One region of the Nocardia sp. NPDC023733 genome, then DNA from elsewhere that is predicted to be linked to it. Evidence: riboswitches for the same ligand, from Rfam matches in the RefSeq annotation. Region 1 holds a riboswitch; each other region holds the start of a gene.
What was found. Region 1 has a riboswitch for S-adenosylmethionine ahead of AB0F86_RS20005 (rhodanese-like domain-containing protein). Riboswitches for the same ligand answer to the same signal wherever they lie in the genome.

Region 1 (7,802 bases):
GCCGCCGAGGCCGAACAGGAATCGCTGCGCCGCCGCGCGGAATACGAGCGCGAGACCTCGCTGCTCAAGGCGCAGTACCAGCGCGATATCGACAAGGCCAATGCCGAAGCGGCACAGGCGGGTCCGCTCGCCGACGCCGTCGCCCGGCAGGAAGTCCTCACCGCCCAGGCCGAACAGGCACGCAAGAACGCCGAACTGCGCGAGCAGGAACTTCAGGCCGAAGTCGTGAAACCCGCACTCGCCGAGGCGGAACGGGTCCGTATCCTCGCCGAGGCCGAGGCCGACCGCACCCGCATCCAGGCCGAGGCCGCCGCCTCCAACAACCGCATCGCCCTCGACCAGCTGCTCATCGAGCAACTCCCCGAGATCGTCCGCCAGGCCTCCAACGGCCTCGCCAACGCCAACCTCACCGTCCTCAACGGACCCGACGGCGTGAGCGAACTGGTCAACGGCATGGTCGGCCAGGGGTTGACGGTCTTCAACTCGCTGCAGAAGGCCCTGTCCAACGGCGAGGTCGACAAGGCCTGAAACCGAAACGGCCCGCCGGGAGTCCGGCGGGCCGTTTCGGCGGATCAGCTGAGGGCGTGGTCGAGGTCGCCCAGGAGGTCTTCGATGTCTTCCAGGCCGACCGAGATGCGGACCACGCCGTCGGACAGGCCGATCGAGGCGCGGCCATCCGGACCCATGGCCCGGTGAGTGGTCGTGGCCGGGTGGGTGATCATCGTCTTGGCGTCGCCGAGGTTGTTGGAGATGTCGATGATGCGCAGACGGTTGAGTACCTCGAAGGCGCGCTTCTTGCCGTCGTCGCCGTGCAGGGCGAAAGTGACGACGGTGCCGCCGCCCGACATCTGCTCCTGCGCCAAGGCGTGTTGCGGATGTGACTGCAGGAACGGGTATTTCACCCATTCGACCGACTTGTTCGTCTCCAGGAATTCGGCGACCTTCAGCGCCGATTCGGTGGATTGACGCACGCGCAGCGGCATCGTCTCCAAGCCCTTGAGCAAGGTCCAGGCGTTGAAGGGGCTCAGAGCCGGACCGGTATGGCGCATAAGGGTTTTCACCGGACCATCGATGTAGTCCTTGGCGCCGAGGATGGCGCCGCCGAGTACGCGGCCCTGGCCGTCGATGTGCTTGGTGCCGGAGTAGACGACCACGTCGGCGCCGAGTTCGAACCCCCGCTGCAGCAGCGGGGTGGCGAAGACGTTGTCCAGCACCACTTTCGCGCCCGCGGCGTGGGCCAGTTCGGTGACCTTGCGCACGTCGACCAGGGTTTGCATCGGGTTGGCCGGGGTTTCGAAGAACACGGCCTGGGTGGGTACCGACAGGGCCTGTTCCCACTGGTCGAGGTCGTCGCCGTCGACGAAGACGGTCTCGATGCCCCAGCGCGGCAGGATCTCGTTGCACACCACGAAGCAGGAGCCGAACAGGCTGCGCGCGGCGACGAGCCGGTCACCCGCCTTCAGCAGCGCGCCCAGCGCGGTGAAGACCGCCGACATGCCCGAGGCGGTCGCGAACGCGGCCTCGGCGCCGTCGAGCAGGCGGATGCGCTCCTCGAACATGGCGACCGTCGGGTTGCCGAAGCGGGAGTAGACGAAGTGCTCGACATCGCCGGTGAACGCGGCCTCGGCGGCCTCGGCGTTCTCGTAGACGAAGCCGGAAGTCAGATACAGCGCCTCGGACGTCTCGTCGAATCCGGAACGGCGCAGGCCACCGCGCACGCCGAGGGTGGCGGGGCCGACCCCTTCCGGCAGCGGCTTGTCGAAGGAACCACCGGTGATCATGCGAGTCTCCTTATGCCTGGCGCCACGGCAGGCCGACGGCGCGCCAGCCGGTGCTGCCGCGCTGCCCGAACGCGTCGAGGCCGCCCTCGAAACCGTCGAGCACGTTGTAGGAGGGGGTGATCCCCGCCGCGGTCGCCACCGTCGCCGCATGCGCCGAGCGCTGACCCGAGCGACAGAGGAACACCACAGGGGCATCGGCCGGGCGGTCGGCGAGGACCTGTTCGAGCTGCTCACCGAAGCGCGGGTTGCGCGCGCCGGTGCCGTCGACCCATTCGATGAAGTGCGCGGGGCGCTCGATGGAGCTGGTGTCGGGGATGCCGATGTGGGCCCACTCGCCTTCGGTGCGCACGTCGACCAGCACCGCGTCGGGATGCTCGGTCAGAATCTCCCACGCCTTCTCAGGGGTGATGTCGCCGGCGTAACTCATGTCGATCCTCCTGCGTGAATCCGCTCTTGCCGTGGCGGGGAGTCCAGCACACGGCCAGGTCGTCACCCGGAGCACCCCACCGCGGAGGAGGGTTGCCGACCAGCGAGCCGGGGCTTGGCGCTGGTACTCATGACCTTGCGATCTGAGATTGCCCCGGCACTGGTCACCGTGTCAAACCCCTCAGGGGGTGCACACCAGCCAGGCGCCGTCGGCCCGGGTGAGATTCCACGTGCTCGACGTCGACTGCCCGCCCACCGAAACCGTGGCGTCGATCTTGGCCCGGTTGCCGTTCACGGTGGCGTTGGCAAAGCCCTTCTTGTCGATCGTCGCCGCTGATTCCGGGCCGCCGAGCCGTTCGGTGAGGCCCGATTTCGCCTCGTCGAAACCGGGGCAGGCCACCCCGGGCGGCGGACGCTGATCGGTGCGCGAGCGCGCGTCGATATAATTGGTGACGGCGGCCGCGAGCCGATCGGCCTCTGTGACATTTTTCTCAGCGGGCGCGAGGAGCCCGCCGACGACGATGCTGATGAGCACGACCACCGCGATCACCGCGGCCGCGACGAACGGGACGATGGACCGCTTGTCGGTCTGATCGACCTCGATGGGCTGATCGTCCGAGCCAGTTTGCTCCTCGTTCATGTTGTAATCCTGACAGACCCGGGGCGGACAGCTACACCGCGCGCCGGGTAGCCGCAACACCGCAGCTAGAATCGCGTTGATTACGGCCTGCCGCCGATGAGGACGGCAGCTGCCAACAGCCGGATCGCGACTTAGCCTAAGCTAAGTTGACGCCGTCACATCGTTTCTCGACCAAAGGGTGCGCGTAGACAATGACCGAACAGACAGCGACTCGCCCGCTTCGCATCGCGATCGTGGGTGCGGGACCGGCCGGTATCTACGCCGCCGACGCCTTGATGAAGTCCGATGCCGAGGTCAGCATCGACCTCTACGAGCGCATGCCCGCGCCCTTCGGTCTCATCCGCTACGGCGTGGCGCCCGACCACCCGCGCATCAAGGGCATCATCACCGCCCTGCACAAGGTGCTCGACAAGGATCAGGTGCGCCTGCTCGGCAACATCGACTACGGCACCGACATCACCCTCGACGACCTGCGTCAGTTCTACGACGCGGTGATCTTCTCCACCGGCGCCAACGCCGACCGCGCGCTGCCGATCCCCGGCATCGATCTCGACGGTTCCTACGGTGCCGCCGACTTCGTCTCCTGGTACGACGGGCACCCCGACGTGCCGCGTTCGTGGCCGCTGGATGCCGAGAAGGTCGCCGTGCTCGGTGTCGGCAACGTGGCCCTCGACGTGGCGCGCGTGCTCGCCAAGACCGGCGACGAGCTGCTGCCCACCGAGATCCCGCCGAACGTCTACAAGGGACTCAAGGAGAACAAGGCCGTGGAGGTGCACGTCTTCGGGCGTCGCGGTCCCGCGCAGGCCAAGTTCACCCCCCTCGAGCTGCGTGAACTCGACCACTCGCCCACCATCGAGGTGATCGTCGACCCCGAGGACATCGACTACGACGAGGGTTCCGAGGCCGCGCGCCGCAACTCCAAGCAGGTCGACATGGTCGCCAACACCCTCGAGCAGTGGGCCATCCGCGACCAGGGCGATCGCCCGCACAAGCTGTTCCTGCACTTCTTCGAGTCGCCCGCCGAGATCGTCGGCGACGAGAACGGCCGCGTCGTCGGTCTCAAGACCGAGCGCACCCAGCTCGACGGCACCGGCAACGTCAAGGGCACCGGCGAGTTCAAGCAGTGGGACGTGCAGGCCGTGTACCGCGCCGTCGGCTACCTGTCGCAGAACATCAACCAGCTGCCGTTCGACGATCAGGCAGGCACCGTGCCCAACGAGGCCGGTCGCGTGATCGCCGACGAGAGCGCCGAAGGCAACGCCCGCTTCATGCCCGCCACCTACGTCACCGGCTGGATCAAGCGCGGCCCCGTCGGCCTGATCGGCCACACCAAGGGCGACGCCAACGAGACCATCGCCTGCCTGCTCGACGACGCGAAGAACTTCACCCCGGCCCCCAAGCCGGAACTCGACGCCGTCACCGAGTTCCTCGAGGGCAAAGGCATCCCGTTCACCACCTGGGCCGGCTGGTACCGCCTCGACGCCCACGAACGCGCCCTCGGCGAACCCGAAGGCCGCGAGCGCGTCAAGGTCGTGGAACGCGAAGACATGCTCCGCGCGAGCGAGCCCCACAAGGCGTAACAGCGATGACAAGGCCGGTGGACGCGAGATCAGCACCCTCGCCCACCGGCCTTTTCCGCGCGTACTCGCCTGTCATCTCGGCCGAAGTCGGCCGATCCGCCTAGCTCGAGGCATTCTGTACAAGTGTTCGACGCGCATGTTCACATCATCGATCCGCGGTTCCCGCTGATCGAGAACGAGGGCTACCTGCCGGAGCCCTACACGATCGCCGATTATCGAAAGCGGATGGCGCACTTCGATGTTCGCGGTGGTGCCGTTGTCAGCGCATCGTTCCAAGGGACCGATCAGACATACCTGAAGGCCGCCCTGAGCGAGCTGGGTCCGGAGTGGGTCGGCGTCACCCGGCTGGATCTGGATGCCGGTGACGAGGAGATTCTCGAGCTCGACCGGGCGGGCGTGCGGGCGATCCGGTTCAACCTCAAACGCGCCGCCGCCGACATCACCCAGATGACATTGCAGGCCTTGCGGGCCCATGAACTGGCCGGATGGCACGTGGAGCTCTACATCGACGGCCAGATGCTCGCATCGTTGCAACCGGTGATCTCCAAACTGCCCGCCCTGTCCATCGACCACCTCGGGATGTCGGCCGAGGGCCTGCCCTACCTGCTGGATCTGGTCGATCGCGGCGCGAGGGTGAAGGCCACCGGTTTCGGCCGGGTCGACATGGATGTGGCCGAAACGCTGCGGCGCATCCACACCGTGAATCCCCGCGCCCTGATGTTCGGCTCCGATCTGCCCGGCACCCGGGCGGGCCGACCGTTCGAGGATGCCGATATCGACCTGATCTGCCAGGTGGTCGGCGCCGACATGCACGCCGTGCTCGAGGACAACGCCCGCGAGTGCTACCGCCTGCCCCCCGTACACAGGCCAGAGCCCGAGCAGGTTGCGCCCCACGACAACCCGACCCTGCCGATTCCCCGATCAGCACTGCCCGGCGCGGGCGACGACAAGACCCGCCCGCTCCCGATCATCGAAAGACCCTGAGCCTCAGACGAACAGCGCCCCGGCGAGCCACACTCCGGACGCGACCAGCGCGCCGAACAGTTCCACGAGCATCGACAAGCCGACACCCTTGAGCGCGTGCATCGTTGCGGGCCAGGCGGTTTCATGGGTCTTCAACCGCTGAAGTTCCGCCACGTACACGCCGAGCACGAACCCGATGAACAACCCGACCACGGGGATCACGAAGAACCCGACGATGCCGAAGACGGCGCCGACGAGCAACGCTCGGTTCGACACGCCCGCTTCGCGCATGCGCCGCCCCGGCCAGGTGTATTTCACGACGCCCGACAGGATCAGCGCCACCGAGGCGATGGCGAACACCGTCCAGGCGCCCGCACCGCCGGTGAGGAACGCCCACACCGCGACGGCCGCGAAGATCAGGATCACCCCGGGCAGGATGGGCACGATCACGCCGATGATGCCGACCAGAATGACGAGGCCGACGAGGACCTCACCCCATACGCTCACTACCGGGTTCCTCCCATATCGCGCCGAGTCGCGCTGGTGCGAATTCTCCCGCATGGTCTACCGGTGCCGCCACCGCGACGCTATTGTCGGATTGTCAATACCGTTCGACGACGAATGAGGTCACCACGTGAGCACCACCGGTCAGGGCCCCCTCGCGGGCATCAAGGTCATCGAGCTGGCCGGGATCGGCCCGGGCCCGCACGCCGCCCTGCTACTGGCCGATCTCGGCGCCGACGTGGTGCGGGTGCAGCGGCCCCGGCAGCTGCCCGGGTTCATCGAGCGCCCGCAGTGGCGCGGACGCACCATCGTCGAGGCGGATCTGAAGAACCCCGCCGATGTGGCCAAGGTGCTCGACCTGGTCGAGAAGGCCGACGTGCTGCTCGAGGGCTTCCGGCCCGGCGTCACCGAGCGGATGGGCCTGGGCCCCGACGACGCGCTCGCGCGCAACCCGCGCCTGATCTACGGCCGGATGACCGGGTGGGGTCAGTACGGTCCGATGGCCGACCGCGCGGGCCACGACATCAACTACATCTCGCTCACCGGCGTGCTCAACGCCATCGGGCGCAAGGGTGAGCGGCCGGTGCCGCCGCTGAACATGGTCGGCGACTTCGGTGGCGGTTCGATGTTCCTGGTGACCGGTGTGCTCGCCGCGCTCGTCGAGCGTGCGACCTCGGGCAAGGGACAGGTGATCGATGCGGCGATGGTCGATGGGGCACTTGCCCTTTCGCACTTCGTCTGGGGCATGCGCGGCGTGGGCCTGTGGTCGGACGAGCGCGGTGAGAACCTGCTCGACACCGGGATGGCGTTCTACGACACCTACGAAACCGCCGACGGTAAGTACATGGCGGTCGGCGCGATCGAACCGCAGTTCTACGAGCAGCTGCTCGCCGGTCTCGGCATCGACCCGGAGGGCCTGCCCCAGCAGCTCGACCCGGACGGCCAGGAGCAGCTGCGCAAGCTGTTCACCGAGAAGTTCAAGAGCAAGACCCGCGACGAGTGGACCGCCATCTTCGATGGCACCGATGCCTGCACCACCCCGGTGCTCACCTTCACCGAGGCCACCCAGAACGAGCACATCCGCGCCCGCGAGGGACTGATCGAGATCGAGGACGTGGTGCAGCACGCGCCCGCGCCGCGGTTCTCGCGCACCCAGGGCGGCACCCCCACGCCGCCGCCGAGCGCGGCGACGCCGATCGAGGATGTCTGGGCTCAGTAGCAGGTGAGCGGCTGGAGTGGGTCGGCGGCGCGCGGCGTGAGCGCGGTATAGGCGGCGGCGATCGACTTCACGGCCAGCCGCAGGTCGGCTTCGGGGTGCGTGAACGGCAGCCGGATGAACCGTTCGAACGCGCCCTGCACGCCGAAACGTGGTCCGGCGGCGAGCAATACACCGTGGTTGGGTGCGGTGGCGGCCAGTGCGGTCGACACCGGACTCGGCAGCTGCGCCCATACCGACATGCCACCCGCGCCGGGCGCTATGTGCCAGTCGGGCAACTCCTCGGCCACGGCCGCGAGCAGGGTGGCGCGCTGGGCGCGCAGCTGGGCGCGGCGCCGGTCGAGGATGGGTTCGGCGTTCTCCAACAGGTGGACGGTAGCCAGCTGGTCCATGACCGGGGTGCCGAGGTCGACGGTGGCGCGGATGCCGAGCAGCTTGGTGATCAGCGCCTGATTGGTGCGCACCCAGCCCACGCGCAGGCCACCCCAGAACGACTTGGACGCCGAACCGATGGTGATGATCTCCGAGCCCTTCGCGAAAGCCGCGACGGGTGGCGGCATATCGTCGTCGGAGAGGTTGAGGTCGCGCATCGACTCGTCGACGACGATGGTCATTCTGGTGTCGCGGGCGATGGCGGCCAGTTCGGCGCGCCCGTCGGCGTCGAGCAGCAGGCCGGTGGGATTGTTGAAGTC
Region 2 (7,802 bases), on a different contig from region 1:
CGTTGGCTCGCCAGGCTGCCGCACGGTGGCGAAACCCCTGATCGCAGCGGGTGGTGGGAGGCGGTTGGGCCCGTCGTGTGGGTTCTGCGGCCCGAGCCTGGCACGATGTCAACCGTGCAGCCGAGTCTCGTCGCCGACATGCCTTCGCCCTCGCGCCGTTCCGGGCCCGCCCGGCGCGTCGCGGCGGTCGCCGTTCTGCTGGCACTGCTGGTGCCCGCGCTGACCGGATGCCTGCGGGTGCAGGTGTCGATGGGGGTGTCGTCCAACGACCGGGTATCGGGACGGATCGTCGCCGCCGTGGCCCCGCAGGGCCCCGACGACAAGGGCCCGCAGCTGAAGGCGCCCGAATCGCTGGCCGCCAAGGTGCGCGTCGACCCGTACAACCAGGACGGTTACGTCGGCACGCAGGTGTTCTTCGACGATCTGACCTTCGGCGAGGTCGGCCAGCTCGGCAGCCTGTCGGATCAGACCCAGGGCATGTTCACCCTCGAGTTCAAACGCAACGGCGACCTGGTGAGCCTCACCGGCCGCGTCGACCTCGAGTCGGTGCCGCCGCACGGGTCGGACGTGCAGTTCTCCATCGCGTTCCCGTCGCGTGTCGCCAAGACCAACGGCACCCGTGAGGGCGACAACACCGTGTCGTGGAAGCTGCCCGCCGGTGAGTCCTCGACCCTGCGCGCCGAGGTCAAATACGCCGACCCCAACACCCGCTCGTTCGCCGGCTGGGCAGGCATCATGGGCGGCATCACCCTGGCCGTGGCCGCGATGATCGCCGGTCTCGCCTACCGCGACCGCAACCCGCGCCCGCCGAACGCGCCGCGGCCCAACTTCTCGCCCTCGGAGATGTGGCGCGAGATCACCCAGCGCAGGCTAGGCCGCTGACATGGGCGCGGCGGGACGCTACCTGACCTGGGCGGGCACCGGTCTCGCCGTGCTCGGCGCCGGCACCGCCGCCTACAACCTCGCCACCCTGCGCACACTGCCCCGGCAGGTGTCGGGAGTGATCGAACCGGTCACCGTGTGCGTTCCCGCCCGTGACGAAGCCCTGCGGCTGCCCGACCTCATCGCCGATCTGCGCGCCCAGACCGGGGTACCGCGGCTGCGAGTGCTGATCCTCGACGATGCCTCCACCGACGGCACCTACGAGGCCGCACTCGCCGCGATCGGCGGCGACGAACGATTCACCGTGCTCCGCTCGGCCGCCCACCCCGCCCCGGGATGGACCGGAAAGGCCGCCGCCTGTGCGCGGCTGGCCGCCAGGACCGATGCGGCGGCACTGGTCTTCGTCGACGCCGATGTGCGCCTCCAACCGCAGGCGATCGCCGCCGCGGTGACCGAATTGCGCAAGCGCGGCGCGGGTTTGGTGTCGGCGTGGCCGACCCAGGATTCGGGTTCGGTCGCCGAGCAGCTGGTTCAGCCGCTGCTGGCCTGGTCGTGGGCGTCGACGCTTCCGGTGGGTCCGGCCAATCACAGCTTGCGGCCGTCGACGGCGGTGGCGTGCGGGCAGTTCCTCGCCGTCGACGCCGCGGCGTACCGGGAGGGTGGGGGTCACGCCGGTGTGGCGGCCAGCGCCACCGAGGATCTCGATCTCGCGCGGGCGCTGCGGCGGGCGGGTCATCGGACCGCGCTCGTCACCGCCGGGCCCGCCGCCCGCACCCGCATGTACACCGGCGCCGACGACCTCGCCGGCGGCTACACCCGCTGGTTGTGGTCGGCCTACGGCGGCCGGGTCGACACCGGCGCGGCCATCGGTGTCCTTGCCGCCCTTGCCTATTGGGTTCCGCCGCTGGCGGTTCTCGTCGGTCGTGGCCGGGTGCGCCGGGCTGGTCTGCTCGGCTACCTCGCCGCCGTCACCGGTCGGCTCATGGCCCGAGCCGTCGAAACCCGGCGCCCACCCACCGGCGCCGACCTCGGCTCGGCACTGGCCCATCCGGTTTCCGTCGGCTACTACCTCACCCTGTGGGCCCGCTCGCACCGCCTGCATCGCACCGGGCGGCTGCGCTGGAAGCAGCGTCCCCTTGTCGCACCGGAAACACCGCTCGCTCGTCACGGCTGACCCGCGCGGCCCAGGTATTCCACCCCGCTCGGTGCGGCCACCGGACAACGGCAAAGCCGTGCGCTGCCGAACGGTGCGCCCTCGCCGAAACCGGATCAGGCGACCTCGGTGATCCCGACGGTCGGGAAGAAGAAGCACGAGCGGCCCGCGTTGTCGGTGGTACCGAAGACGGCGGCGAGGACAGTGCCCTTCCCGGTGTCGACAGGGACGGCGCGCACACCACCGACGGGGATGGCGGTGCGCAGGAAATCGCGGATGACGTTCTCGGCGAGCGGCCGGAGTTCGGCGGGAACCTCGGGCGGCACCATCGCCCGGACGATGTCGGCGATCGTCCCCATCGAGGCCATCCCGCCCCGGCCGGTGCTGAGGTTGAGCCAGGCCACCTGCATACCGGAAGTCTTGGTGGCGGCCGTGTCCGGTTCCAGGCCGTACGGGAGGAACGTGAACAGCGTCTGGCCTGACTTCACGGCCGTGAGGTCGAGTCCGGGGATCGGGAGGGTGTTCGTCGGCCACGGGCCGGGAACCGCACCCGCGACGGCCGGGACCAGGCCGAAACCGTCGCCGGAACAGTTCGCGGCGACCGTCGGGTACAGGAATGGCTGGATGCCGAGGGCCTCGAGGGTTTCGACGACCGTCTGGTAGGCGGCGAGGAGATCTCCGGGGCCGGCGGTGGGTGTGGCCGGGGCGTCGCGGGTGACGGCCGGCCGCACCGGTGGATCGGCGGCGACGGGGGCGGCCAGCAGCACGGCGGCGGCGCAGGCCGTCAGCGAGGTCAGTGTGGTCAGACGACGCGCAACAGTCACGGCGAACTCCTCATCGACGCTGAGAAGGCCGAGATTACTCCCGAAACCCGGTGAATCACCGCAGGTGAAGTGACCGAGTATTCGGCGCGTCGCGTACCGCCACAGCGGGGGCCAGGGGTGGGTCGACCGGGCCCGACGTCGGCGATTGTGCCCGCACCAGCACCCGATTCCAACCGCTGCGCTCACGCTGATTTCTACCGTTGTGCGCCATCACAGCTGTGCCACATGCTGATCCGGCTCGACGCTTCGGCAGCGGGCACACCATCCAGAGCGACTGAGAGACCTGGCTCTACGACGTCGCAGCAACCCGCCCGTCTGTCCGGGTGTGGGTGCTTCTGCCGGGTTCGATGGAGGAGATCGATGAAATTCCTGCTCATGACGCTGATCACCCGGGTTCCCGATCCGGTGACCGGCGTTGTGCCGAGCACCCGTGATCGTTTCCGTGAGGTTGTCGAACAAGCCAGGCGCGCCGAGGAATTGGGCTTCGACGGGTTCGCGGTCGGCGAACGGCACGAAGACCCATTCCTGTCCGCCGCTCCCCCGGTGGTGCTCAGCCATTTGGCGGCGGTCACCTCGCGGATCACCCTGTTCACCGCAGTCACCACCTTGAGCCTGCTCGACCCGGTGCGCGCCTTCGAGGACTACGCCACGCTCGACAACCTGTCCGACGGGCGGCTCGAACTGATCATCGGCAAGGGCAACGGCACCGCCCAGGCGCAGCTCTACCACGTGACGACCGAGGACCAGTGGGACCGCAACCGCGAAGGATACGAACTGCTGCGAGCACTGTGGAACCGCGACGAAGTGACGTGGTCGGGCCGTTTCCGGCCGCCGCTCACCGACGCACGAGCATTGCCGCGCCCCTTGCAGCCGAAGTTGCGGATCTGGCACGGCAGCGCGACGAGCCGGGAATCGGTGGAACTGGCCGCGCGTCACGGTGACCCGGTGTTCTCGGCGAACGTCACGCACCCGATCGAGCCGTACGCCGAACTGATCCACCACTACCGGCAGCGCTGGGTGGACTACGGTCGCGACCCCGCCGACGCCCTGGTCGGCGCGGGCACGGCCGGTCTGCACGTGGCGCGGACGTCCCAGGAGGCCGTCGAGGTATATCGCCCGCTCTACGAGGCGCGGACCGCGTTGCAGCGGCAGGTGGGCAATCCGGTGGTCTTCGAGACCGTCGAGGATTTCGTCGCCCGTTCCTCCGCCCTGGTGGGCAGCCCGGAACAGGTGATCGACAAGGTCGGCCGGTACCACGAGCAGTTCGGGCACGAGGTGATCCACCTGTCCGCCGATCGTGAGGGCCGAGCCGAGTCCGACTATCTGGACAGTCTCGAACTGTTCCAGGCCGAGGTGGCGCCGGAGTTGCGCCACCGCATCCCGAGCCGTCCCCTGGCCGCAGGCCGTGAATTCGCTGGAGTTGTTTCGTGATTCGACATCGCATCGCCGCGTTCGCCGGTGTTCTCGCCGCCACCACGACGGTGGTCGCCTGCGGCGGCGGTGACACCGTCGGCGGCGGACAAGCCGGTCCCCCACAACCCGGTGGCACCCTGCGCTACGGGCTCTCGCAGGCACCGTCGTGCTCGGATCCCGCCCAGGCCGGGAGCAATCAGACCATCTACGTGACCCGGCAGATCGTGGACTCGCTCACCGATCAGGATCCGGCGACCGGGGCGATCACCCCGTGGCTGGCACGCAGCTGGGAGGTGAGCCCCGATGCGAAGGTCTTCACCTTCACCCTCACCGACGGGGTCACCTTCAGCGACGGCACGCCGCTCACCGCCGAATCGGTACGCGACACCTTCGACGCCGTGGTCCGGCTCGGCGGGGCCAAAGCGCCGCTCGGCGTGAGCTACCTGGCCAACTACGTCGGCACCACCGCGGTCGACAAGCTCACGGCCCGGGTCGAATTCAGCGCGCCGAACGCGCAGTTCCTACAGGCCTCCTCGACCTCGCAGCTGGGCATCCTCGCCCCGTCGACCAATGCGAAGCCGGCGGAGGCGCGCTGCGCGGGCGACAACATCGGCAGCGGACCGTTCACCTACGCCGAGTACAAGCAGGACGTCTCGGTGACGTTGGCCAAACGCGCCGGATACCACTGGGGTTCGGAGGTTTTCGCCCACGAGGGCGAGGCCTACCTCGACCGGATCGAGTTCACCGTCGTGCCCGAGTCGGGGGTGCGCACGGGCAGTCTGGCATCCGGTCAGCTCGACGCGATCAGCGATGCCCTGCCGCAGGACGCGCCGCAGATCGAGGCGGTCGGCGGACGAGTGCTCTCGACGTCGAACCCGGGCCTGGTCTTCGGTTTCCACCCCAATGTGACGCGTGGGCCGTTGCGTGATCCAGCGGTGCGGCAGGCCTTGCTGCCCGCGCTGGATCGGCGTCAGCTGATCGACACGGTCCTGAGCCCGCAGTTCAAACCCGCCACCTCGGTGCTGGCCGCGTCGACCCCCGCCTATACCGACCTCTCGGCCCGGCTGGGCTACGACCCGGCGAAGGCGAAGACGATCCTGGATCAGGCGGGCTGGCTGCCCGGCACCGACGGTATCCGGGTGAAGGGCGGTGAGCGCCTGAGCTTCGGGGTGACCTTCAGTCAGGTGTTCGCGGGCAACCAGGCGATTCTGGAGCTGGTGCAGCAGCAGTTGCGGCAGGTCGGGGTAGATCTGCGGCTCGACCTGGTGTCCTTCTCGGAGCAGACGGCCCGACAGAACAGCAAGGACTACGACGCCGTCTACGGCAACTCCACCCGCGCCGACGGTGACATCCTGCGCACCTCGTTCGCCCTCACCGGCCGCAATCTGTCGGTGCGCGGGCCGGTTCCGGCTCTCGACACCGCCCTCGAACAGCAGCTGGCCACCAACGATCCGGCGGCCCGGGCGGCACTCATCGCGACCGCGCAGCGGGAGATCCTCGACAACGGCCTCTACGTGCCGACGATCGAGTTGTCGCAGGCCATCGGTGCCGCCGCCCACACCCAGGACCTGAAGTTCGAGGCCTCGGCGCGACTGCAGTTCTTCGACACCTGGCTGAGCGGTCACGGCGATGACTGAGCTGATCCGGCGACCCCTCGTGCGATACGTGGGTTCGCGAGTACTGCAAGCGATCTGGGTGCTGTGGGCGGCGTTCACGGTGTCGTTCGTCGTGCTGTACCTGCTGCCCGCCGACCCGGTCTCGATGGCGGCCGACAGCTCCGGCTCCGGCACGCCCGTCGACAAGGCGGCGATCGCGGAGCTGCAGGCCCGCTACGGGCTGGACAAGCCGCTGTGGGAGCAGTACGTCACCGCGCTCGGCAATGCCCTCACCGGTGATCTCGGCCGTTCGGTGAACACCGGACAGCCGGTGACCGAGGCGCTCGGTGACGCCCTGCCCGCCACGCTCGGATTGGCCTCGCTCGCATTGTTTTTCGCCGTGATCGGTGGAACGGTCCTGGCGTTCGCCGCCACCTATACGCGTCGGCCGTGGCTGCGCAACACCTTGAGTGCGCTACCGCCGCTGGGTGTTTCGGTGCCGACCTTCTGGACCGGGCTGTTGCTGTTGCAGCTGTTCTCGTTTCAGCTGCGCTGGTTCCCGGCCTTCGGCGGGACGGGGTTGCGCGGCACGATCCTGCCCGCGCTGACCCTGGCCCTCCCGATCGGGGCGGTGATCGCGCAGGTGCTCGCCGCCGGGCTCACCCAGACGTGGCGCCAGCCGTTCACCGAGGTGGCACTGGCCAAGGGCGCTTCACGCTGGTGGGTGCAGCGCAGGCACGTGGCGCGGTTGGCGAGCGTGCCCGCGTTCACCATCGCCGGAGTGCTGGTGGGCACCATGCTGGCCGGCTCGGTGGTGGTGGAGTCGGTGTTCGCCCGGGCGGGGGTCGGGCGGCTCACCCAGATCTCGGTACTCAACCAGGACATCCCCGTCGTACAGGGGGTGGTGCTGTTGTCGGCGCTGATCTTCGTCGTCGTGAACCTGGCCGTCGACCTGCTGTACCCGCTGCTCGATCCACGGATCACCGGCGTCGACGGTGGCCGGGTCGCCCGGGCGAAGGAAGGCGATGCCGCGCGGCGAATCCGTCGCCTCGCGAACTCGGGCGGTTCGACCCGGTCTGTCCCGCACCGCGGGCGAAGGGAGTGACGATGGTCGACGTACTGCACCGCACGGATCGGCGTCGCGCAGGCGGTTCGGTCGAGCCCGAGGCGCCCGAACCGAGCCGCGACCGTGACACAGCGGGAGCGGCGAAGCCTGCCTCCGCGATCGCGCGCCACCACCGAGGCGCCCAGCTCATCGGCTGGACCCGAAGGCATCTCGGGCTCGTCGTGTCCGGCGTTGTGCTGGTGATCGCGGTCGGGTGGGCGGTGGTGCCGTCGGTGTTCGCGCCGGGAGACCCGTTGACCGGCGTGCCGGGCGAGAAGTTCCAGGGGCCGAGCGCGGCCCACTGGTTCGGCACCGACAATCTCGGGCGCGACCTGTACACGCGAATGGTGCACGGTGCGGGGCTGTCGCTCACCGCCACCCTCACCGCGGTCGGGATCGCGCTGGTGGTCGGTTCGCTGCTCGGGCTGCTGTCGGGGGCGGCGGGCGGCATCGTCGACACCGCGATCATGCGGGTGGTCGACGTGCTGCTCTCCATCCCGTCGCTGCTGCTCGCGCTGGCACTGGTGACCGCGCTGGGCTTCGGCACCCGCAATGTCGCCGTCGCCGTCGGCATCTCGCTGATCGCGAATTTCGCGCGGGTGATGCGCTCGGAAGTGTTGCGGGTGCGGCACGCGCCCTACGTCGAGGCGGCGCACGCCTCGGGAGTGCGCTGGTACGCGGTCCTGACCCGGCATGTGCTGCCCAACTCGTTCCAGCCGGTGCTGGCCTTGGCCGCCGTCGAATTCGGGATGGCGGTGCTGGCGGTCTCGTCGCTGAGCTTCCTCGGTTACGGCACCAAACCGCCTACCCCCGAATGGGGTTCGCTGATT
Region 3 (7,802 bases), on a different contig from region 1:
ATCGCGGCCCAGGCCGTTTCGAGATCAGGGTGCACGGTGACCGAGGCCAGATCGTGGTAGTCCAGCCCCGCACGGCGCAGTTTCGATTCCGACAGGTCGAAACCGAGGGGCTCGATCAGATGCAGGGTGCACCCGGTGCCCGCGACCAACCGGATGGCGTTGCCGGTGTTCGGCGGGATCACCGGCTGATGGAACATCACATTGAACACCCGCAGCAGGGTAGCGGGCCCCTGTGTGCGGACAGCGCGCCGCACTGCGACAATCGGCAACGTGAACGAGGCGCAGACCACCGGCAAGCATCGCGTCGTGCGGCTGAGCGCGTGGCAGCAGTACCTGCGCAGCCACCTGCCGATGACCGTGGTGAGCGTGCTGATCGTGATCGCGGTCGCCTTCGTCGCCTGGGACCGCTGGCGACGCGGCGCCCTCATCTTCGGCAGCGCGGCGCTGGTGGCCGCCGCGTTCCGGCTGTGTCTGCCGACCGTGCAGGTCGGCCTGCTCGCGGTTCGCAGCAAGCCCTTCGACGTCGCCTGGCTCACCGCCCTGGGCAGCGCCATCGTCTTCCTCGCGGCCACCATCAACACCCTCGGCGTCAGCTGAGCACCGGGTAGCGCTCCGCGAACACCGTCTGCGGGCGGGGCCTGCGCCCGGGATGCGGCGGGGTCCCGGCGCCGTATCCGACCGTTACCAGCACGGCGATCGCCAGGTCCGACTCCGGGTCGATGCCGACGGCCCGTTTCACCGCCTCCTCGTCCCACCCGTTCATCGGTGCCGATGAAAGGCCGAGTCCGGTCGCGGCGAGCATGACGTAGGTAGCCGCGATCATCGCGTTCTTCACCGCGTTCTCGCGCAGCAACCCCCGCTCGCTCAGCGAGTGGTACTCTGCGCGCCCGTCGAACATCGCCCGGAATTCCTCGTTCCACGCTCCATTGGCGGCGGCCCGCTCCGCGATATCGGTCCGGGCACCGCGCCAAGCGTTCGGGTCGGCGACGAAAACCAGCACCGCGGGCGCCTCCAACGGTTGCGGCTGCCCGAATGCCGCCTCCGACAGGGCTCGTCGGCCCTGTTCGCTGCGTACCAGGACGATGGAGCGGTCCTGCATGTTCCATGCGCTCGGCGCCTCCACGACCAGGTCGAGCAGCTCGTCGAGGATGCCGGCTGGGATCGGATCGGGCCGGTAGTGGCGAACGGTGCGGCGGGTGCGGATGGCGTCGGTGACCGAAAGTGTCTGCGTGATCATGTTTCTAACTATCGGAGAGTTACATCCGTTAGGGAAGTAGGCACCTGAAAGTGCGTTAAGCTCGATCGGGTGGCCACCATTCACGAACTCAGCGGACTACCGGACGACGTGTACTCGGCGAAATGCCCGACGCGCGAAGTGCTCGACACCATCGCGGGGAAATGGACCGTGCTGATCGTCGACGCGCTCGCCGAAGGCACCCTGCGCTACACCGATCTGCGCCGCCGCATCGACGGCATCTCCCAGAAGATGCTCACCCAGACCCTGCGGCAGCTGGAGGCGGACGGGTTCGTCGATCGCACCGTGTATCCGACGGTGCCGCCGCGCGTCGAGTACGCCCTCACCGATCTCGGTCGCAGCCTGCGCGAGCCGATCACGGCCCTGCGCGAATGGATCGAGACGAACATCAATCGCATCGAGGACGCCAGGCGCCGCACGGCGTAGTCAACGAATCACCCTGTTGCTCAGGCGGTTTCGCTGACGAGCGACTCCGCCCACAGGCTCGCCTCGCCCTTGCTGCCGTAGAGCTCTCCGGCTCGCTGCGGCGTGATCGTCGCCAGTGTTCGCGGCGGCGCGGACGCGGCGTGCGCGGCCAGGATCTTCCCCGACATCGGCGCGATATACGGCGCGGCCTTGATCATGGCCCAGTTGTCGCGCCGCGCGGCGGTCCAGGCGATCGCCTTCGCCGGAATCCGCACCAGCGGGTCGATTACCGGCGGAACGGCGAACCGGCCGAGTGTCCGCATCCACCGCGGCAGGCTCGGGATGCTCGCCAGCGAGAGCAGCCGGCTGCCGATCGCGAAGTGCCAGCCCTTGCTCGGCGGCGTCCACAGCAGGTAGTGCATGCCCTCGACGGCCCGCTCGGTGACACACAGTCGCGGCCGCACCCGGTCGAAATAGGCGCGGACCTCGTCCCGGTTGCGTGGCACGTCGGCAGGCTTGCAGGTCTGCAGCTCGGCGGCGACCGCGCACTCGGCCCAGTAGCGGTCCTCCTCGTCGGGGCTCAGCGGTCCCGGCCCGTACATCTCGTAGGCCTTGAGTACCGAATGCCAGCCGGTGATGTGGATCCACAGCTGGGAGTCGGGGCTGTTGGCGCTGTAGCGCTTGCCGCTCACCGGTTCGATGCCCGTCATCGGTGCGTGCACCCGCATCAGGTGCTCGGCGGCCTGGACGGCGGTCCGCCCGTCACCGACCGCGACCAGCAGGAAGTACGCAAGGGTGTGGTCGAGGCGAGTGGCCGGATTGTCGTAGATGCCGTGGGAGTCGGCCACGGCGGCGGTCAGGAACGGGTCGAAGTGTTCGAGGGTGACCGCGCGCTGGAAACCGATGAGGGCGGTCGGTGCCGCCCAGACTTTCCAGCTGGGGGAGTCCGGCCCGAAGAATCCGTAGTCGTCGCGGCGCAGGGTGGTCGGATCGAAGGCCATGGCACGTGCTCCTTTGCACAGCTGAGGCGAACCTCGCAATGAATACAACGCCACCGTAGCAATCGCTCGTATCGAATACAACGGTTGCGTAGGATTTCTGTGCGCGGCACGCGAGGTATCGTCGTCCGGACGGAAAGGCAGGTGAGGACCGATGACCGCCACGCGCGATCAACGACCGCGCCGCCGCTATGCCCCGCGTCTGCCGCCGGAACAACGCCGCGCGCAACTGCTCGACGCCGCGTTCACCGTGCTCGGCCGGATGGAACTGCACGAACTGAGCATGGAAGCCGTCGCCCAAGCGGCCGGTGTCGGAAAACCGGTGCTGTACACGGTGTTCAAGACCCGTGCCGAACTCGTCGAGGCCCTGCTCGAGCGGGAACGTGAACGTGGGCTCGAGCAGATCGCCGACACCCTGCCGCGGGATCTGCTCGGTGTCGATCCGGTGGCGGCCGCCTCGGCGACGGTCGAGGCGTTCGTCGATGTGGCACTGGCGAATCCGACCCGCTGGCGCCTGATCCTCGCCACCCCGGCCAGTGCGCCCGCCGAATACCGTGCCGCGCTGCGCGATTCCCGCGCCGACATCCTCGATCGGGCGCAAGCACTTGTCCGCGTGGGGATCTCGCTGTCGCCGCGCTGGTCGGACATGGACGCCGAACTGCTGGCGAACTCCACACTCACCGTCGCCGAGATGCTCGGCAGGCTGGCGGTGAGCTCGCCGCAGGAGTACCCGCGCGAACGCCTGCAGGCCTACGTGCGGTCGATCGTCGCGTTGCTCACCGCGTCCTGAGCGCGCTCAGCGGTTTTCGCGGGCCAATCGCATCGTTTCGGTGAGCAGTTTGGACACCGCCGCCGCCTCGGTGAGGAAGCCGTCGTGGCCGTCGCGGGAGTGCACGATCTCCAAACCCGCACAGCCGGGCAGACCTTCGGCCAGCTCGGCCTGAGTATGCAAGGGGTACAGGCGATCCGAGTCGACGCCGCCGACCACGCACGGAACCGGGGTGGACGCGAGCGCGGCGGCCACACCACCGCGGCCGCGGCCCACGTCGTGCCGGTTCATGGCCTCGCTGAGCAGCACATAGGTGGCCGGGTCGAAACGCTGGCCGAGCTTGTCGGCCTGGTGCTCGAGGTAGCTCTGCACCGCGTACCGGCCGCCAGCCCACGGGTCCTCGTCGCCCTGGGCACGATTGGCGAAGCGATGCTCGAGCTCGCCCTCGGTGCGGTAGGTGAGGTGGGCGATGCGCCGGGCCAGGCCCATGCCCGTCATCGGCGCGCGCCCGGTGCCGTGATAGTTGCCGTCCTGCCAGTCCGGATCGGCGGTGATGATGGCCATCTGGGTGGTCTGGGTGCCGATCTGATCGGCGGTGGCGCGTGCGCCGACGGCCAGCACCAGCGCCGCCGACACCCGCTCCGGATGTCCGATGATCCACTCGAGCACTCGCATGCCACCCATCGACCCGCCGACGACGGCACCGAGCCGCTCGATGCCGAGCAGGTCGAGCAACTGTGCCTCGGCGGTCACCTGATCGCGGATGGTCACCCAGGGAAACCGTGCGCCCCAAGGCTTTCCGTCGGGCGCGAGAGACGACGGGCCCGTGCTGCCCTTACAGCCACCGAGCACATTGGTGGCGATCACACACCACTCGTCGGTGTCGATCGGCGCGCCGGGCCCGACCATGCCCTCCCACCAGCCGGGCGCCCCGTCGGGCCCACCGACGACATGCGAGTCGCCGGTGAGCGCGTGTTCGACGAGCACCACATTGTCGAGCGTGGGGGACAGCTCACCCCACCGTTGCACCGCCAGCCGCACATCGGGGACGACCGCGCCGTTCTCCAGCGTCACGTCCCCGATGGCGACCACACCGAGTCGCCCGTCCGGTGGTGGCAGCAGGGCCACCCCGGTGCCGGGACGGGTGATCGGCGATTCGGTGCTCACAGTCACGTCGTCGCCGCCGCGAAACCGGCCCGCAGATCGGCCAGGATGTCGTCGATTCCCTCGATACCCACCGCGAGCCGGACCAGGCCGGGAGTGACTCCGGCGGCCAGTTGCTCCTCCGGTGTCAACTGCGAGTGCGTGGTCGACGCCGGGTGGATCACGAGAGAACGCACATCACCGATGTTAGCCACATGGCTGTGCAGGCTGAGCGCGTCCACGAACTTCTTGCCCGCGTCGACACCGCCTGCCAGCTCGAACGACACGATCGCGCCCGCACCCTTGGGCGCCAACTGCTTGGCCCGCTCGTGCCAGGGCGAGGACTCGAGTCCCGCGTAGTGCACCGCGTCGACACCGGGCTGCGCGGCGACGAACTTCGCCACCTCGACCGCGTTGCTCACGTGCCGTTCCACCCGCAGGCTCAGCGTCTCGATGCCCTGGGCGATGAGGAAGGCGTTGAACGGCGACACCGCCGCACCGAGGTCGCGCAGCAACTGCACGCGGGCCTTGAGCGCGAACGCCGGTGCGCCGAGATCGGCGAACACCGCACCGTGGTAGCTCGGATCGGGCTCGGTGAAGCCGGGGAACCGGGCGTTGCCCTCGGCGTCCTGCACGGTCCAGTCGAAGGTGCCGCCGTCGACGATCACGCCCGCCACCGCGGCGCCGTGACCACCGAGGTACTTCGTGGCCGAGTGCACCACGATGTCGGCGCCGTGGGCGAGCGGCTGGATCAGGTACGGCGTGGCGACGGTGTTGTCGACGATCAGCGGCAGCCCGTTCTCGTGGGCGACACCGGCGATACCGGGGATGTCGAACACCGCGCTGCTCGGGTTGGCGATGGTCTCGCCGTAGAACGCCTTGGTGTTGGGGCGGATCGCGGCCTGCCACTGCGCGAGGTCGTCGGGGTCCTCGACGAACGACACCTCGATGCCGAGCTTGGGCAGCGAGTAGTGGAAGAGGTTGTAGGTGCCGCCGTAGAGGTGCGGGCTGGACACGATGTGGTCACCGGCGCCCGCCAGATTCAGGATGGCGTAGGTCTCGGCCGCCTGGCCCGAGGCCACCAGCAGCGCCGCGACGCCGCCTTCGAGGGCGGCGACCCGCTGCTCCACCGCGTCCTGGGTGGGGTTCATGATCCGGGTGTAGATGTTGCCCGGTTCGGCGAGCCCGAACAGCGCGGCGGCGTGCTCGGTGTCGCGGAAGGTGTAGGAGGTGGTCTGGTAGATCGGCAGTGCCCGCGCGTTGGTGGTCGCGTCGGGGGCCTGGCCCGCGTGGATCTGCTTGGTCTCGAACGACCAGTTCTCGGGCAGGGCGGCGTCGGTCATGGTCAATGCTCCAGGGGTTGTGCGTCAGGGTTCAGCTGGGGCGGATCGACTGACAACAACACATGGGGTCCTCCTGAAATGCGCGCTTGCTCCCGACCTTCGGGAGCCCGGTCATCACCCGGAGCACCCCACCGCAGCTGGAGGGTTGCCGACCAGCGAGCCGGGGCTTCGCGCTGGTACTCATGACCTTGGACGACATGTTAACCGGACATCGCGCCGGTGGGGAAACTTCCCCCGCGTTTCCTGCCTCACATCACCGCGCCGCCGGTGCGGCGAAGCCTGGCGTGTCGTCGGCCGGTGCGCCGCAGACCTGCCGCAACCCGTGATACGCGCGCAGGATCGCGTCGCGGGTGACCCGCACCGCCGCCTCCGGCGAGGTGGGCAGTACGTGATCGGTGTCGGCGACCGCGAGGTGACACAGCGTCTGCCACGTGCCCGCGACCAGTTTCACCAGAAAGTCGTCGGGTGTGGTCCCCATCCGGCGGGCCAGCTCCTCGCACACCGCCACGTTCTTCTTCTCCGCGTATTCCAGGGCCCGCGCGTTGACCGCCTGGCTGGCCCGCATGATCCGCTGCGTCTGCAGGAACTGGTGCAGGAACCGCAGACCGTCGGCATCGGCCTCGGACTCGACAACCTGGAGGTAGGCGCCGCACAGCGCTCGCAGTTCGTTGCCGGTATCGGGCTGACCGCGCAGCGCGACGGCGACGGCGTGGCCGAAGTCGTCGATCGGGGCGAGCACGATGTCCTCCTTGAGCGCGAAGTACCGGTTGACGGTGCGGGGGGATACGTCGGCCCCGGCGGCGATCTGCTCGACGGTGGTCGCGTCGAAGCCCTGTGTATCGCACAGGTCGAGTCCGATCGCGACGATCGCGGCCCTGGTCTGCGCCTTCTTGCGCTCGCGCAGGCTCGGCGGAGCCGGCCGGTCGGAGGCGGTCGGAGTGGTCGAGTCGAGCATTTCGCCAGCTTAGCGTCTCAGCGCGACCACCTGTCGCAACCTGCCAAGTGGCGCGTTCGGACAAATTTATCTTGACGCCAATTGTCGTACGGTGCCAGGATTGGCCGACGCATGCCGAGCGATGAGGAGCCCAGGTGACCGGCACCGAACTGAAACCCGAAGATGCTGCAGCACCGGCGAATTCGATGCGATGGTGGGCGCTCGTCGTGCTCTCCGCCGCGCAGCTGATGGTGGTGCTCGATGCCACCGTCATCACCATCGCGCTGCCGTACGCCCAGCGCGACCTCGCCATCACCGACGGCGACAAACAATGGGCCATCACCGCCTACACGCTGATCTTCGGCGGGCTGCTGCTGCTCGGCGGGCGGATGGCCGACTACCTGGGCCGCCGCCGCATCTTCCTGGTCGGCCTCGTCGGTTTCGCCGTCGCCTCGGCGCTGGCGGGCCTGGCGCAGAACACCGTGCAGTTGTTCCTCGGCCGCGGACTCCAGGGTGCGTTCGCCGCCCTGCTCGCGCCCGCGGCGCTGTCGCTGCTGTCGGTGATCTTCACCGATGTGCGCGAGCGGGCCCGCGCGTTCGCGGTATTCGCCGGGATCACCGCCGGTGGGGTGGCGTTCGGGCTGATCGTCGGCGGCGCGCTCACCGAGTTCGCGTCCTGGCGGTGGACGTTGCTGATCAACACCCCGATCGCCCTCGTCGCGGTGGCCGGCGCGCTCGCCGTGATCGCCCGCGACATCCCCGCACCGCGCACCGGCGGCTACGACCTGCCCGGCGCCGTCACCGTGACTCTCGGCCTGGTCGCGATCGTCTACGGATTCAGCCGGGCCGCCGAGCACGGCTGGCTGTCGCCGAGCACGTTCGGACTGCTCGGTGCCGGTTCCGCGTTGCTCCTGGCCTTCGTCGTCATCGAGGCACGATCGACGAATCCGCTGCT
Region 4 (7,802 bases), on a different contig from region 1:
GCGCCGTCGGCCAGCACCGGGCCGAGCGTGCCACCCATCGCGGCCAGGTCGAGGCCGTAGGAGAAATGCTTGCCCGACCCGGTGAGCACCACGGCGCGCACCTGCGGATCGGCGTCCAGCTCGGCGAAGATCTCCGGCAGTTCGCGCCAGAAATCCGGTCCCATCGCATTGCCCTTGCCGGGCCCGGTCAGGGTGACCTGGGCGATATTGTCGGCGATCTCGACGGCGAAGGCCTTCCATTCACTCATGCGCTGATTATGGCCTCATCGGGTGCGCCCACCCCGTCCGGCGTCCGGAGCGAATTCGCGGCAACCCGAAAATCTCACTCTCCCGGCATAATTCGACCGACCGTCCTACTCTGGATGACATGCGCAGGTCGTCCTTGCCGATGGTCGCGTGCCGGGTGGCCGACACGCTCATCGCGCGCGGCCACCACGGCGTCATCGTCTCCCCCGACACGCCGACCACCAGCGCCATCGATGCCGCGCGCGCCTTCGGTGCCCACCCCAGCGCCATCACCACCGCGCAGCTGTTCCTCCTCGACAACGACCCGGTCCTGCTGCTGGTAGCCGCCCATCACCAGGTGGACCTGCACCGCACCGGCCCCCGCCTCGAAGGAAAGCTCACCCCCTGCCCCACCGCCCTCGCCGAGCGCGTCACCGGTCAGCCCATCACCGGCACCGCCCCCGTCGGCCACCCGACCAACCTGCCCACCTGGGTCGACACCGCCCTGGCCGCCCACCGCGAAATCTGGGCCGCGGGCGGCCACCCCACCACCGTCTTCCGTACCAGCTACCGCGAACTCATCCGCATCACCGCGGGATTGCCGGTGGACATCGACTGAAGGGTTTTCCTCGGCGTGAGCCTGTCCATAGGCGGGCTCGGATGGCGGGCGTAGTTTGGGGCCTGTGGGTGATATGCAACGAACTCCGGCCGACCTCGTCGTTCCCGACGACCTGAGTGGGATCACCGCCGAGCAGTATCGGGCGTCGATGCGGCACTATCCGGCAGGCGTCACGGTGGTGACGATCGGCGCCGAGACCGGTCCGGTGGGTTTCACCGCCACCTCGTTCGCGTCGCTGTCGCTGGAACCGCCGCTGGTGTCGTTCAATATCGCGCACACCTCGTCGAGCATCGCGGCCCTGCGCGCCGCCGATTCCGTGGTCATCCATTTCCTCGGCGAACACCAGCACCACCTGGCCCACCGCTTCTCCCGCTCCGCCGCCGACCGCTTCACCGACCGAGCCCTCTGGACCACCCTCGACACCGGCGAACCGATCCTGCACGGCACCCCCATCTGGCTCCGCACCACCATCCACCAACTCATCGACCTGGGCGACCACACCCTCGCGGTAGGCCTGGTAACCCGAGTCCACGACGAATCAGCCGACTCCCCCTCCGCCGCCCCTCTGCTGTATTACAACGGCAGATACCACCGCCCCACCCCTCTCGACACGTAGATCGGATTCTCCATGAGCGAGTTCCGGGTGACCGGCGTCTACCCCGTCAGCTTCCGACCCGCTCGCTACGTAACCGGCTATGCCAGCGGAAATTTCGTCACGGGCGACACCGTCGAACTGCGGCGAGCGGATAGCTCGATCGCCCGCGGTGTCCTACAGGGCATGCACATCCACCTCAGCCCTCGCGGCGAACACTCGTTGTTCTTCTCGGACGACATTTCCGAACACGTCCGCGTCGACGATGTCATCCACACGGTCGACACCACGACCTGCCCGCTCTCCGGCCACGGAGACGACAAGTAGCCGCCTCATTCGCAGGCGACTCCATCGCTGTTCCCGTCCAGTCCTGGACGGTAACCGGGCTCGCCGCGAAGGATGGGCGCCGCTCCTGCCGCTCGTGCGGCGGTGCAGTTCTTGTAGTAGACCCCGGCGGGTGACGGCGCCTCGGGCCGGGGCAAATCGACCGTGGGCGGCGGCACGTACGGCGTAGTCGCCGGCGGGGGCGGGGCAATCGGCGTGATGATCGGCGGGGCCGAGGTGACCGTCGTTGTCGGTACCACCACCGTCGGACGCGCCACCGTCGTCGTCACCGTCGCGACCGGTGGCGGCGCAATCGGTGCCGCTGTCTCGACCGAGGTAGGGGGCAAGACCATCGAGGTGGTCGACGATGGGACGACGCGCGTCGTCGAGGTCGACACGATCTTGTCCGGCTCCGATTCGCCGAACACCGCTCCGATTACCGAGAGCCCACACAATCCGAGAACACCGATTCCGACCACCCACGGCCATCGCAGCTTCTTGTCGCGCTGTCTCGGCGGACGAGCCCACGGATCGGGTGGCTGAATCGGTCGCGTCATTATTTCCCCTTAGAAGTACCTGGTAGGTCGGGGGCTTCATCGCGACCGATTCGGGGCTCGTTACCCAATCCGGTGACACGCCAAACGCATTGGTCGAACTTTGCTTCCCGATCAGCCGATCAGCCGATGAGGCAAGGGGTGGCGCCGGTGGGGTCGGGGGTGAGGGGGCGGGTTTCGGGGGTGGGGTTCCAGTGGCCGTTGGTTGGTGCGTAGGTCCAGGTGGGGCCGGTGGTTACCAGGGTGGTGAGGGCGGTGATCAGGCGGTCGATGTCGGCGGGGGTGGTGCCGAGGCCGATGCTGGCGCGGAGGGCGGCGTCGAGGCCGAGACTCGTCAGGAGCGGATGGGCGCAGAAACGGCCGTCGCGCAGGCCGATGGCGTGTTCGGCGGAGAGGTAGGCGGCGACGTGGCCGGGGGTGTAGCCGTCGACGGTGAAGGCGACGATGCCGACGGAGTCGGGGCTGTCGGACCAGATGCGGACGGGTCGCACACCGGGGATCGCGGCGAGGCCGTCGCGCAGCCGGTCGGCCAGGGCGCGTTCGTGAGTGACCAGTTCCTCGGGGTCGAGGGCGGCGAGCGCGTCACAGGCGGCGGCGATGGCGGCCGCGCCGAGGACATTGGGTGAGCCGGCTTCGTGGCGTTGCGGCGCCGGCGCCCACTCTGCTTCCGCCACACCGACATTGCGCACCGCACCGCCACCGGCCAGGTACGGATCGGCCGCGTCGAGCCAGTCGCGCCTGCCGACGAGCACCCCGGATCCGAACGGCGCGTACAGCTTGTGCCCGGAGAAGGCCAGGTAGTCGATGCCGCTCTCGCGCAAGGAGATCCGCCGGTGCGGCGCCAGCTGGGCGGCGTCGACGAGAATCCGCGCACCACACAGATGCGCGATATGGGCCAGCCGCGCCAGCGGCAGCACCTCACCGGTCACATTCGACGCGCCGGTGACGGCGAGCAGAGCCGCCGGCCTGCTGCACAATTCGGCGACGATCCGCTGAATGGTCTCCTCGAGCGTCGCGGCGGCCCGGACAACCCTTCGCCCGTTGCGCGTCCACGGCAGGAAGTTGGCGTGGTGTTCGATATCGAGCACCACCGTCTCCCCCGGCACGCATCCGGCCAGCAGGTTCAGCGAGTCGGTGGTGTTGCGGGTGAACACCACGACCTGGTCGTCGGCGGCGTCGAGGAACCGGGCGACCGAGCCGCGCGAGGCCTCGTAGCACTCGGTGGAGATCCGCGAGGCGTACCCGGCGCCGCGGTGCACGCTGGCGTAGTACGGCAGCAGTTGCGAAATCCGGTCGGTGACCTGGCGCAATGCAGGTGCGCTCGCCGCGTAGTCGAAGTTGGCGTAGGTGCTCGTGCCGCCCTGGACGAGCGGAACGCGCAGGTCGGCACCGGAAACGGCGGCGAGGGCACAGGTGGGGTCGATAACAGCGGTCATGACGAATATCCCGTCGGCTCAGGGACTCACCACGTAGAGAGAGTCCGCGCTTGCCGCGTCCACTTCGGACGTCGGCCTGGTCGTCACCCGGAGCACCCCACCGCGGAGGAGGGTTGCCGACCAGCTAGCCGGGGCTTGTCGCTGGTACTCGTGACCTGGCATCGAGATTGGCAGACGATCCGGGCCGCTGTCAACCACCGATCGAAAGATGTTGCTCGCCACCATGTCTCGATTGCCCCTGGATTGCCCATGCGCCAACAGGCGGCAATCCCGATCATGGACACCCCAAATGATTGAGTCCCCCCACTATTTGCTAGAGTGGCCGCCATGCCTTCGACCACGAACCCCGAACGCGGCCTGGCGCGCTACCCGGTGTACGCGCTCGGCAGGCTCACCAAAGCCATGCACGCCGAGATCGACGTCCCGCTGCGTGACCACTGGGTGCTCACCTTCATCGAGGAGAACGCCGACCTCACCCAGAAGAAAGTCGGCGAGTCACTCGGCATCGACCGCAGCGAGGTGGTCCGCCTGATCGACGCACTGGAGGGCGCGGGCCTGGTCGAACGCACCCGCGACGGCAAGGATCGCCGCAAATACCGGCTGCGTATCACCGAAGCGGGCCGCAAGCAGTGCAAGCGCACCGACAAGCTGATCGCCGAGGCCACCGCTCGCGCCCTCGCCCGGCTCGACGCCGACGAACAGGCCACCCTGCACCGGCTCGCGCTCACCGCACTCGGCGAGACACCCGCGGCGCCCGCCCCGTAGCTGCCGGGCGCGCCCGACAACTCCCGGTACCGTTGGCAACTGGTGACCATCCCGTTTGCCCTCCGGTAACCCGACCGTGAAACAACAGACACCGATGGGGGTCAACCGATGAGAGGTGGACTGAGCACGATGCTCGAGCCACGCACCGAGGGCCCGGCGAACCGGCGGCACGATCCGCTGCTGCGCGCCGATCTGGCCGCGCCGCCACGCACCCTGGTCGACATTCTCACCAGCACTGCCCTGGCCCACCCCGACGCGCCCGCGATCGACGACGGCACGACCGTGCTCAGTTACATGGAGCTGGTCGCCGCGATCGAAGCCAGGATGACCGAGCTCGCCGAGGCCGGGGTCCGCCCGGGCGACCGGGTGGGCGTGCGGATGCCCTCGGGCAGCGCCGCGCTGTACGTCACCATTCTCGCGGTGCTCTACTGCGGTGCCGCCTACGTGCCCGTCGACGCCGACGATCCGGAGGAACGTGCCCGGCTCGTCTTCGGTGAGGCGCGGGTGAGCGCGATCGCGACCGCCGCGGGCATCGAGTCCGACACCGCCGTCGCGGGCAACGGTCACAGCGATCCGCACACCCTGCCCACTCCCGCCGACGATGCCTGGATCATCTTCACCTCCGGTTCCACCGGCACCCCGAAAGGTGTTGCGGTGACCCACCGCAACGCCGCCGCCTTCGTCGACGCCGAGGCCCGGTTGTTCCTGCGCGACGCCCCGATCGGCCCCGGCGACCGTGTGCTGGCAGGCCTGTCGGTGGCGTTCGACGCCTCCTGCGAGGAGATGTGGCTGGCCTGGCGCAACGGCGCCTGCCTCGTTCCCGCCCCGCGCGACCTGGTCCGCACCGGCGCCGACCTCGGGCCGTGGTTGATGCGCCGCGAGATCAGTGTCGTCTCCACAGTGCCGACACTGGCCGCCACGTGGCCCTCGGATGCCCTGGAATCGGTGCGGCTGCTGATCTTCGGTGGCGAGGCCGTGCCGCCGGAGCTGGCCGAACGTCTGGCGGGTGCCGACCGCGAGGTGTGGAACACCTACGGCCCCACCGAGGCGACGGTGGTCGCGTGCGCGGCGCTGCTCACCGGTGAAATGCCGGTGCGCATCGGTCTGCCGCTCGACGGCTGGGACCTCACTGTCGTTGACCCGCAGGGCAATCCGGTACCGACGGGCGAAACCGGTGAACTCGTGATCGGCGGTGTCGGCCTGGCCCGCTACCTCGACCCGGCCAAGGATGCCGAGAAGTACGCACCGCTGCCGTCGCTCGGTTGGGAACGCGCTTATCGCAGTGGCGATCTCGTGCGCAACGACCCCGAGGGCCTGATCTTCCTCGGCCGCGCCGACGATCAGATCAAGATCGGTGGCCGCCGCATCGAACTCGGCGAGATCGACAATGCCCTGCAGCATCTGCCCGGCGTGAGCGGTGCGGCCGCCGCGATCCGGACCACCAAGGCGGGCAACAAGATCCTCGTCGGCTACCTCACCGGCGCCGGACCGGATTTCGACGCAAAACAGGCCAGAAAGATGCTGGCCGAACAACTTCCGGCACCGCTGGTCCCGCGCCTCGCCGTGGTGGCAGACCTGCCGACGCGCACCTCCGGCAAGGTCGACCGCGACGCTCTGCCGTGGCCGTTGCCGAGCACCGACGACACCGCCGACCACGGGCTGAGCGGCACCGCCGCCTGGGTCGCGGGACTGTGGGACGCCATTCTCGGCGCCGAGGTCACCGATCTCGACACCGACTTCTTCGATGTGGGCGGCGGTTCGCTCTCGGCCGCCCAGCTGGTCGGCGCGCTGCGTGAGCGGTATCCGCATGTCACCGTGGCCGATCTCTACGATCATCCGCGCCTTGGTTCGCTGGTGCAGTACCTCGACGGCAGCGCCCCTGTCGCCGCCGTCGACGCGCGGGTGGTTGAACCGACTCCCCTGCGCGCTCAGCTCACCCAAGTACTGGCCACCATCCCGCTCACCACGCTCACCGGGTTGCAGTGGGTCACCTGGCTGGCGGTGGTGTCGGCGATCGCCGGCTGGTCCGGTTCGCTACCGTGGCTGCCCCGGTTGTCGTGGTGGTGGATCGTGCTGGCGTTCGTGCTGTTCATCTCTCCGATCGGCCGGATGACACTGTGCGTTGCGGGTGCCCGCGTGCTGCTCGCCGGGTTGCGCCCCGGCACCTACCCGCGCGGTTCGTGGGTGCATCTTCGCCTGTGGGCGGCCGTGCGGCTCTCGGAAGCCAGTGGCGCCGAAAGTCTTTCGGGCGCACCGCTGATGGTGCCGTTCGCGCGGGCGCTCGGCGCCAAGATCGGCAAGGGCGTCGACCTGCACTCCCTGCCGCCGGTCACCGGCATGCTCGAACTCGGTGACGGCGCGAGCGTGGAACCCGAGGTCGACCTGTCCGGTTACTGGGTCGACGGCGACCGCGTGCACATCGGCGGCATCACCATCGGCGACGGCGCGGTGATCGGCGCCAGGTCGATCCTGCTGCCCGGAACCAAGATCGGTAAGCGGGCCGAGATCGCGCCCGGTTCGGCGGTGTCCGGCAAGGTCAAGGGCGAACAGGAATGGGCGGGCTCACCGGCGGCGAAGACCGGTAAGGCGCCACGTCGCTGGCCCGACCACTCCCCCGAGCGCGCCAGGCACTGGCTGATCGTGTTCGGCCTGTCGTCGATGGCGCTCGCCGCGATGCCGGTGCTCGGCCTGGCCGTCGGCGGCACGTTCATCGCCTGGTGGGTCCGCGAGGAGACCACCATCGGCGCCGCCGCCCTGCGCGGCTTCGCGATCCTGCCGGTCGCCACCCTGCTCAGCCTCGGTGTGTACGCGGTGGCGACGGTGATCGCGGTCCGCCTGCTCGGCATCGGCCTGCGCGAGGGCTACCACCCGGTGCGCAGCCGCACGGGCTGGCAGGTGTGGGCCACCGAACGCCTGCTCGACTCGGCCCGAACCTTCCTGTTCCCGCTGTATGCCAGCCTGCTCACCCCGATCTGGTTGCGGCTGCTCGGCGCGCGGATCGGCAAGAACGTCGAAGCCTCGACGGTGCTGTTGCTGCCCAAGTTCACCGTGGTCGCCGACGGTGCGTTCCTGGCCGACGACACCATGATCGGCAGCTACGAACTCGGCGGCGGCTGGCTGCGCATCGGCGAGGCCAAGGTCGGAAAACGCGCCTTCCTCGGCAATTCCGGGATGACGGCGCCCGGTCGCCGGGTGCCGAAGAACGGGCTCGTCGCGGTGCTGTCGGCGGCGCCGAGCAAGGCGAAGGCCGGGTCGTCGTGGCTGGGCAGCCCGCCCGTGCGGTTGCG

Region 2: another riboswitch for S-adenosylmethionine. It lies ahead of AB0F86_RS25300 (LLM class flavin-dependent oxidoreductase); the one in region 1 lies ahead of AB0F86_RS20005 (rhodanese-like domain-containing protein).
Region 3: another riboswitch for S-adenosylmethionine. It lies ahead of AB0F86_RS21200 (bifunctional o-acetylhomoserine/o-acetylserine sulfhydrylase); the one in region 1 lies ahead of AB0F86_RS20005 (rhodanese-like domain-containing protein).
Region 4: another riboswitch for S-adenosylmethionine. It lies ahead of AB0F86_RS29075 (aminotransferase class V-fold PLP-dependent enzyme); the one in region 1 lies ahead of AB0F86_RS20005 (rhodanese-like domain-containing protein).

Annotation. Positions count from the first base shown of each region.
Region 1 covers NZ_JBFAAN010000004.1:325,959-333,760, forward strand. Annotated here, with positions in the region: gene AB0F86_RS19995 (flotillin family protein) at 1-528, shown strand, start outside; gene AB0F86_RS20000 (O-succinylhomoserine sulfhydrylase) at 573-1,781, opposite strand; gene AB0F86_RS20005 (rhodanese-like domain-containing protein) at 1,792-2,208, opposite strand; SAM riboswitch class IV at 2,226-2,343, opposite strand; gene AB0F86_RS20010 (hypothetical protein) at 2,389-2,847, opposite strand; gene AB0F86_RS20015 (FAD-dependent oxidoreductase) at 3,039-4,427, shown strand; gene AB0F86_RS20020 (amidohydrolase family protein) at 4,551-5,411, shown strand; gene AB0F86_RS20025 (DUF456 domain-containing protein) at 5,415-5,897, opposite strand; gene AB0F86_RS20030 (CaiB/BaiF CoA-transferase family protein) at 6,025-7,113, shown strand; gene AB0F86_RS20035 (PLP-dependent aminotransferase family protein) at 7,107-7,802, opposite strand, start outside.
Region 2 covers NZ_JBFAAN010000008.1:86,201-94,002, forward strand. Annotated here, with positions in the region: gene AB0F86_RS25280 (carotenoid biosynthesis protein) at 1-41, shown strand, start outside; gene AB0F86_RS25285 (DUF3153 domain-containing protein) at 139-882, shown strand; gene AB0F86_RS25290 (glycosyltransferase) at 884-2,056, shown strand; gene AB0F86_RS25295 (hypothetical protein) at 2,152-2,859, opposite strand; SAM riboswitch class I at 3,118-3,213, shown strand; gene AB0F86_RS25300 (LLM class flavin-dependent oxidoreductase) at 3,220-4,290, shown strand; gene AB0F86_RS25305 (ABC transporter substrate-binding protein) at 4,341-5,909, shown strand; gene AB0F86_RS25310 (ABC transporter permease) at 5,902-6,972, shown strand; gene AB0F86_RS25315 (ABC transporter permease) at 6,975-7,802, shown strand, end outside.
Region 3 covers NZ_JBFAAN010000005.1:200,818-208,619, forward strand. Annotated here, with positions in the region: gene AB0F86_RS21165 (tRNA (cytidine(34)-2'-O)-methyltransferase) at 1-209, opposite strand, end outside; gene AB0F86_RS21170 (DUF3017 domain-containing protein) at 271-597, shown strand; gene AB0F86_RS21175 (nitroreductase family protein) at 590-1,237, opposite strand; gene AB0F86_RS21180 (helix-turn-helix domain-containing protein) at 1,307-1,681, shown strand; gene AB0F86_RS21185 (oxygenase MpaB family protein) at 1,702-2,661, opposite strand; gene AB0F86_RS21190 (TetR/AcrR family transcriptional regulator) at 2,813-3,448, shown strand; gene AB0F86_RS21195 (homoserine O-acetyltransferase) at 3,455-4,600, opposite strand; gene AB0F86_RS21200 (bifunctional o-acetylhomoserine/o-acetylserine sulfhydrylase) at 4,597-5,913, opposite strand; SAM riboswitch class IV at 5,991-6,101, opposite strand; gene AB0F86_RS21205 (TetR family transcriptional regulator) at 6,167-6,868, opposite strand; gene AB0F86_RS21210 (MFS transporter) at 7,003-7,802, shown strand, end outside.
Region 4 covers NZ_JBFAAN010000012.1:58,928-66,729, forward strand. Annotated here, with positions in the region: gene AB0F86_RS29045 (crotonase/enoyl-CoA hydratase family protein) at 1-248, opposite strand, end outside; gene AB0F86_RS29050 (YbaK/EbsC family protein) at 368-844, shown strand; gene AB0F86_RS29055 (flavin reductase family protein) at 918-1,460, shown strand; gene AB0F86_RS29060 (hypothetical protein) at 1,473-1,763, shown strand; gene AB0F86_RS29065 (excalibur calcium-binding domain-containing protein) at 1,769-2,050, opposite strand; gene AB0F86_RS29070 (hypothetical protein) at 1,977-2,303, shown strand; gene AB0F86_RS29075 (aminotransferase class V-fold PLP-dependent enzyme) at 2,437-3,750, opposite strand; SAM riboswitch class IV at 3,792-3,906, opposite strand; gene AB0F86_RS29080 (MarR family transcriptional regulator) at 4,078-4,515, shown strand; gene AB0F86_RS29085 (Pls/PosA family non-ribosomal peptide synthetase) at 4,645-7,802, shown strand, end outside.